Regions from separate parts of the Herminiimonas sp. GW821-FHT09C12 genome, predicted to be linked through region 3. Evidence: predicted binding sites of a transcription regulator. Region 3 holds the regulator's gene; each other region holds the start of a gene.
The links. The regulator HrcA, encoded in region 3, represses chaperone genes, less so after heat shock. The targets are predictions, from matches to a motif close to TTAGCACTCNNNNNNNNNGAGTGCTAA.
Positions count from the first base shown of each region.

Region 1: a site for HrcA is predicted at 838-864, ahead of groES (co-chaperone GroES). Genes of this name have one in related genera too.
Region 2: a site for HrcA is predicted at 884-910, ahead of rpoH (RNA polymerase sigma factor RpoH). Genes of this name have one in related genera too.

Region 1 is NZ_JBWKPC010000001.1:1,849,791-1,852,063, reverse strand. Features, by position in the region: gene AC07N2_RS08770 (response regulator transcription factor) at 1-631, shown strand, start outside; gene groES (co-chaperone GroES) at 975-1,265, shown strand; gene groL (chaperonin GroEL) at 1,372-2,273, shown strand, end outside.
Region 2 is NZ_JBWKPC010000001.1:1,468,069-1,470,341, reverse strand. Features, by position in the region: gene ftsX (permease-like cell division protein FtsX) at 1-661, shown strand, start outside; gene rpoH (RNA polymerase sigma factor RpoH) at 982-1,878, shown strand; gene AC07N2_RS07015 (SCO family protein) at 1,942-2,273, opposite strand, start outside.
Region 3 is NZ_JBWKPC010000001.1:1,705,054-1,707,326, reverse strand. Features, by position in the region: gene AC07N2_RS08135 (HAD family hydrolase) at 1-666, shown strand, start outside; gene hrcA (heat-inducible transcriptional repressor HrcA) at 785-1,810, shown strand; gene fur (ferric iron uptake transcriptional regulator) at 1,881-2,273, opposite strand, start outside.

The DNA.
Region 1 (2,273 bases), 140 kb from region 3:
CGAATTTCTAACGGATCTCGGCTATGAAGTCGATGTGGCAAGCACGCTCGCCGAATTTCAAAAAATCTACACACCCGCCAGCCATCAACTGGCAGTGCTGGATCTGACACTGCCTGATGGCGATGGCATGACATTGATACGCCAATTGCGCCAGCAAGGCCATCGCATCGGCATCGTCGTCCTCACCGCACGCGGCGCCATGCCCGACAAGATTGCCGGACTCGATGAGGGTGCCGATTACTATCTAGCTAAAACCGCCGATCTCGATGAACTGGCTGCTACGCTGACCGCACTCAAGCGCCGTCTGACGCAACCCGAAGCCAGCGGTTGTTGGATACTGGAAGTCGGCCGCCGCCGCCTGCTACCACCAGGGCAATCTGCGATTCCTCTCTCACAGCAAGACGCCATCGTTTTACATACATTGATGGCAGCCCAAGGTGAAATCGTCAGCCGCCAGGCTATTGTGCAAGCATTGGGAGAGGACTTCCTGCATTACGACCAGCGCCGGCTGGATACGCAAATGCGCCGTCTACGCCGCAAAGCCGAAGAAGCGATAGGTATCGCCTTACCCGTCAATACTGCCCGCAATGCCGGCTACAGTTTTTTTGCCGAAGCAGTTATTCGAGCCTAAGTGCGTCTCACAGCGATCGTTACGCCGGAATGTTCGCTGTGACGCCGCTCTGTCGTCACAAAGATATCACTTACACAAAATCGCAAACTCCCCTATGGGGGTAAGTTCTGAGCTAACTGACGCGAATGCAGACTTGAATGAATTTTGACAACAGACTTTTATATTTCCCATCACCCGCTTGAATTATTAAACAACCGTCCCTATACTTAGCACTCACCGGAAGAGAGTGCTAACAACTTTCCCCGACTGACCAACTTTCTAGTGCGGCATGTATGCACTGTAAAGCACGCTTTGCAGCCCATGCCGCAAATCACCATAACCTATTGAAAACTAAGGAGTTTGTATGAACCTTCGTCCTTTGCACGATCGCGTCATCGTCAAGCGCCTCGACCAGGAAACAAAAACTGCGTCCGGCCTCATCATTCCTGAAGCAGCTGCTGAAAAGCCTGATCAAGGTGAAATTCTGGCAATCGGCAACGGCAAAATCCTCGAAGACGGCAAAGTTCGCCCACTCGACGTTAAAGTCGGCGACCGCGTTCTGTTCGGCAAATATGCTGGCCAAACCGTCAAAGTTGATGGCAACGAAGTTCTCGTGATGCGCGAAGAAGACATCATGGCAATCGTACAAAAGTGATGCCGTTTTTCGAACGCGACGGCCGTGCCGCAGCGATCGAAATGGTGTCATCCCTAGTAGGGATTCAGTGATTCAGTCACTCAACGAATAATCAGGAGCAATCAACATGGCAGCTAAAGAAGTAATTTTCGGCGACGCAGCCCGTGCCAAGATGGTCGAAGGCGTCAACATTCTGGCCAACGCAGTTAAAGTAACCCTGGGCCCTAAAGGCCGTAACGTGGTTCTGGAACGCTCGTTCGGCGCACCAACCGTCACCAAGGATGGTGTTTCGGTTGCTAAAGAAATCGAACTCAAAGACAAATTGCAAAACATGGGCGCGCAGCTCGTGAAAGAAGTGGCTTCCCGCACCAGCGACAACGCAGGCGACGGCACCACTACTGCAACCGTATTGGCACAAGCGATCGTTCGCGAAGGCATGAAATACGTTGCAGCAGGCATGAACCCTATGGATCTGAAACGCGGTATCGACAAAGCTGTTGCAGCGACTGTTGAACAACTCGCGCTGATCGCAAAACCATGCACAACGACCAAAGAAATCGCTCAAGTTGGCGCGATCTCGGCGAACTCGGACTATTCGATCGGCGAGCGTATCGCTGAAGCGATGGAAAAAGTCGGCAAGGAAGGCGTCATCACTGTTGAAGACGGCAAATCCCTGAACGACGAACTCGACATCGTTGAAGGTATGCAGTTTGACCGCGGCTACTTGTCGCCATACTTCATCAACAACCCAGAAAAGCAAACCGCTATTCTGGAAAATCCGTTCATCCTGTTGTGCGACAAGAAAATCTCCAACATCCGTGACCTGCTCCCGGTATTGGAACAAGTCGCTAAAGCTGGCCGTCCACTGCTGATCATCGCAGAAGACATCGAAGGCGAAGCATTGGCAACTCTGGTTGTGAACAACATCCGCGGCATTCTGAAAACCTGCGCAGTTAAAGCGCCAGGCTTCGGTGATCGTCGTAAAGCCATGCTGGAAGACATCGCTATCTTGAGCGGCGGCCAAGTCGT
Region 2 (2,273 bases), 240 kb from region 3:
AGCCAAACATCCAGTCAAACTGGAATTCATCCCGCGCGAAAAAGCGCTCAGCACGCTCAAAGACAAAACCGGCCTGGACGATGCCATCACCACGCTGGGTGCTAATCCTTTGCCTGATGCCTACGTCGTTAAAATGACGGGCTTTCAAAATGATGGCGACGCCAAAAAAATCACCGCCATCGTTGAAAAGCTGAAGGCACTGAATGGCGTCGAATATGTACAAATCGACTCCGCATGGGTCGAACGTCTGGCGGCCTTGCTGCAAGTCATGCGCTTGATTCTGCTGTTCCTCGCCACCACGCTGGCCGTCGTCGTCGTCGCAGTGGTCTTCAACACTATCCGTCTGCAAGTCATGACGCAACGCGAAGAGATCGAAGTCTCGCGTCTGGTCGGCGCTACCGATTCCTTCATTTGTCGGCCGTTTTATTACACCGGCGCCTTGCTGGGCTTGATTGCCGGCGCGGTTGCGCTGATTGCTGTTGCCGTGGCCCTGAATCCATTGAACGCCGCTATCGCCGACTTTGCCCGCCTGTACGCGTCCGAGTTCCGCTTGGTGCCACTGGACATCGTCGCTACGCTGGTTCTGCTTGCCGCCAGCGCCTTCCTTGGCTTGATCGGTGCGTTATTGTCAGTGCAGCGCCATTTGGCACGTCTGGCGTAATACGAGCAATGTAAGCACCCACTGACGTCGACATTCAGAGCATTCAAAAAAAGGGCCTTTTCAGGCCCTTTTTCTTTCCGTAAAGAAATGTAAAGCTTCATCAAAATCGCAGGTTTTTACGCAACTTCCTTCCATAATTAGGCTCTAATTCCCACAAGAAAAGTGCAATTGTGATCAGATATGCAATAGCATTTAAGCTATGAGAGCAGTATAAAACCCTCATTAGCACTCATTTAAAGAGAGTGCTAATATAGCTCCTGTAAATGATTTTGCTCTATGCAGCAAATCAGCTTCTGAACGAAATTTAGCAAGGAGAACGCATGAAAGCAGCATCTGCATCGACCGCATTGATCCCAAACAGCAATATGCTGGCTTTGGGCTTTTCTGGCGCGCTGGGCAATATTGACGCTTACATCTCGGCGGTCAATCGCCTGCCTATGCTGACGCACGAAGAGGAAATGTCTTTGGCACGCCGCCTGCGCGACGAGAATGATCTCGGCGCTGCGCAAAAACTCGTGCTGTCGCATTTGCGCTTGGTCGTATCGATCGCTCGTGGCTATCTGGGTTATGGCTTGCCGCACGCTGATCTGATCCAGGAAGGCAATATCGGCTTGATGAAAGCCGTGAAACGCTTCGACCCGGATCAAGGCGTACGTCTGGTTTCGTATTCCATGCACTGGATCAAGGCTGAAATGCATGAGTACATCCTGAAAAACTGGCGCTTGGTGAAAGTGGCAACGACGAAGGCACAACGCAAGTTGTTCTTCAATCTGCGCAGCCACAAAACCGGCCTGGACTCCATGACGCCGGATCAAGTGGACGCATTGGCGAAAACCTTGAACGTCAAACGGGAAGAAGTCATCGAAATGGAAACACGCTTGTCCGGTCGCGATATTGCACTGGAAGCGCCTACCGACGATGAAGACGACAAGTTTGCACCTATCGCCTATCTGTCTTCGGACATGCAGGAACCGACCAAGGTATTGGAGTCGCAGCAATTTGATCGTCTGCAAACCGAAGGTCTGTCTAGCGCACTAGGCAAACTGGACCCACGCTCACGTCGTATTGTCGAAGCGCGTTGGTTGGCAAACGATGATGGTTCGGGCGCAACGCTGCACGAGTTGGCAGATGAGTTCGGCGTATCAGCTGAACGCATACGTCAAATCGAGGCAGTCGCTCTGAAAAAAATGAAAGGCTCGCTGGCCGCTTACGCTTAAACCCGTAGGCAGCAGTGAACAAAAAAGGCGCTCCTCGGAGCGCCTTTTTTATGCCTGTCTTCTTTACGTTTTCTCTGCCAGCAGAGTCTTCAGATCCTGCACGATAGGTTCTATGCCCTGCCCGTGCCGTATGAACAAACGGATCCGTCCTTGTTGGTCAAATACATAGCTACCCGCAGTGTGATCGACGGTGTAACTACCCGGTGTTTTGCCCGGTACTTTTTGGTAAAACACTTTGAATTCTTTAGCAGTTTTTTCAGTCTCTGCCAGATCGCCGCGCAAACCGAGGAAGCGTGGATCAAATGCCGGTACGTACTGCGCCAGCAAAGCTGCGGTATCACGCTCAGGATCGACGGTTACGAACAGAACCTGCACGCGGTCAGCATCGGGACCCA
Region 3 (2,273 bases):
CTGTTCGATCTGGACGACACCTTATGGCATTTAGCGCCAACTTTGGTCAAAGCCGAAGCCATTTTGTACGACTGGCTGAACATCCATATTCCCGGCGTGACCCAGCGCTTCAGTAATGAAGAATTGCGCGAATTGCGCATGGAGCTGCTACCAACCGATCCTCAATATCAATTCAATGTGTGGGCCTTGCGCCATGCTGCATTGACGCGCGCCTGCCATCTGACCAGTGAAAACAAGGATCTGGTTGATCAGGCGATGGCGGTTTTTTCTGTAGCACGCAATGCCGTCACACCTTTTGACGATGTCGTACCGGGTTTAAGCAGCTTGCGTCAACGCTTTGCCATCGGCTCTGTTTCCAACGGCTTTGCTGATCTGGAAGCGATAGGCCTGGCGCAGCACTTCCAGACCTCGATCGCCGCCCATCAATTCGGCAGTGCAAAGCCAGGCGCTGAGATTTTTCATGCGGCATGCGAGGCACTTTCAGTTGCGCCGCACGAAGCAATTTACGTTGGTGACGATCCCGCATTGGATATTCAAGGTGCAAAAAATGCCGGCTTGCAAGCAGTATGGATGAATCGCTTTGGACGCACCCTGCCCGAACATATCGTGCCAGACGCAAGCTGCACGAACTTATATGAGCTCGATGCCTGGCTAAAGCGCGCATAATGACAAGCAACCAGACGGACTAAGTCGCAAAAATGGATGAAGATCATCCGTCGTATTTTTTGCACGTAACCTCGTATGCTTGCCGCCCGGCATGGCCACTCATTACAATAGCAACACTATGCAACTCGATAACCGCGCACAAACCCTGCTGAAAGCTCTAGTCGAACGCTATATTGCGGACGGCCAGCCTGTCGGCTCGCGCGAACTTTCCAAGATATCGGGTCTCGATCTATCGCCGGCGACCATACGCAACATCATGGCGGATCTGGAAGAAATGGGTTTCGTTGCCAGTCCGCACACTTCCGCCGGTCGCGTACCAACGCCGCGTGGCTATCGTGTGTTTGTCGATACCTTGCTGACTGTGCAATCCATCGATGAAAGCGCGTTGGAATCGAAACTACAAAATTCGCTGCAAACCGGTTCCTCGCAAAAAATCATTTCCAACGCGGCGCAAATTCTGTCGTCACTCTCCGAGTTCGCCGGCATCGTCATGACGCCGCGGCGCGAATCGGTGTTTCAGCAAATCGACTTTCTGCGCTTGTCAGAAAAACGCATATTGCTCGTCATCGTCGGCCCTACCGGCGATGTGCAAAATCGCCTGCTGCTGACCGATGTCGATTATTCGCCTACGCAGTTGATACACGCGGCGAATTACATCAACCAGAATTACGGCGGATTAAGTTTCGACGACGTACGGATACGTTTGCAGGGCGAATTAAAAGCTTTGCGCGACGATATGACGCGTTTGATGCAAGCTGCGGTCGAAGCTGGCAGCGATGCGATGAATGATAATAGCGACGATGTCGTGATTTCCGGTGAGCGCAATCTGCTCAGCGTGTCGGATCTTTCATCGAATATGGTGTCATTGCGCAAGCTGTTCGATCTATTTGAACAAAAAACCAGTCTGATGCAATTGCTGGATGTCTCCAACAAGGCGACCGGCGTACAAATCTTCATCGGCGGCGAATCGAATCTGGTCCCTATGGATCAGATGAGCGTCGTCACCTCGCCTTACACCGTCAACGGCAAGGTAGTCGGCACATTGGGTGTGATCGGGCCGACACGCATGGCGTATGAGCGGGTAATTCCGATTGTGGATATCACGGCAAAATTGCTGTCGAACGCACTCAGCCACAACAACTAATTCCAGCAAACAAAATACAAAAAGCCATGCCCCGTTACCGGTTGCATGGCTTTTTTATAAATCCCGCAGATTATTTCTTGGCTTTTTGGCAGCTCTTGCAGTGGCCGTACAAAGCCAGCGCATGATCAGCAATTTCAAAACCGTGCTCTTCAGCGATACGGACTTGACGTTTTTCAATTTCCGCATCGAAAAACTCTTCTACTTTGCCGCAATCCAGGCACACCAGATGGTCATGGTGGGAGCCTTCGTTCAATTCAAAAACGGCTTTGCCGGTTTCAAAGTGATTGCGTTGCAGCAAGCCAGCTTGTTCGAATTGCGTCAAAACGCGATAAACCGTTGCCAGACCGACATCTAGATTATCGTTCAGCAACATCTTGTAGACGTCTTCCGCGCTCAGATGGCGTACCTCGGCATTTTGGAAAATATCGAGGATTTTCAGACGTGGCAGCGTCGCTTTCAGACC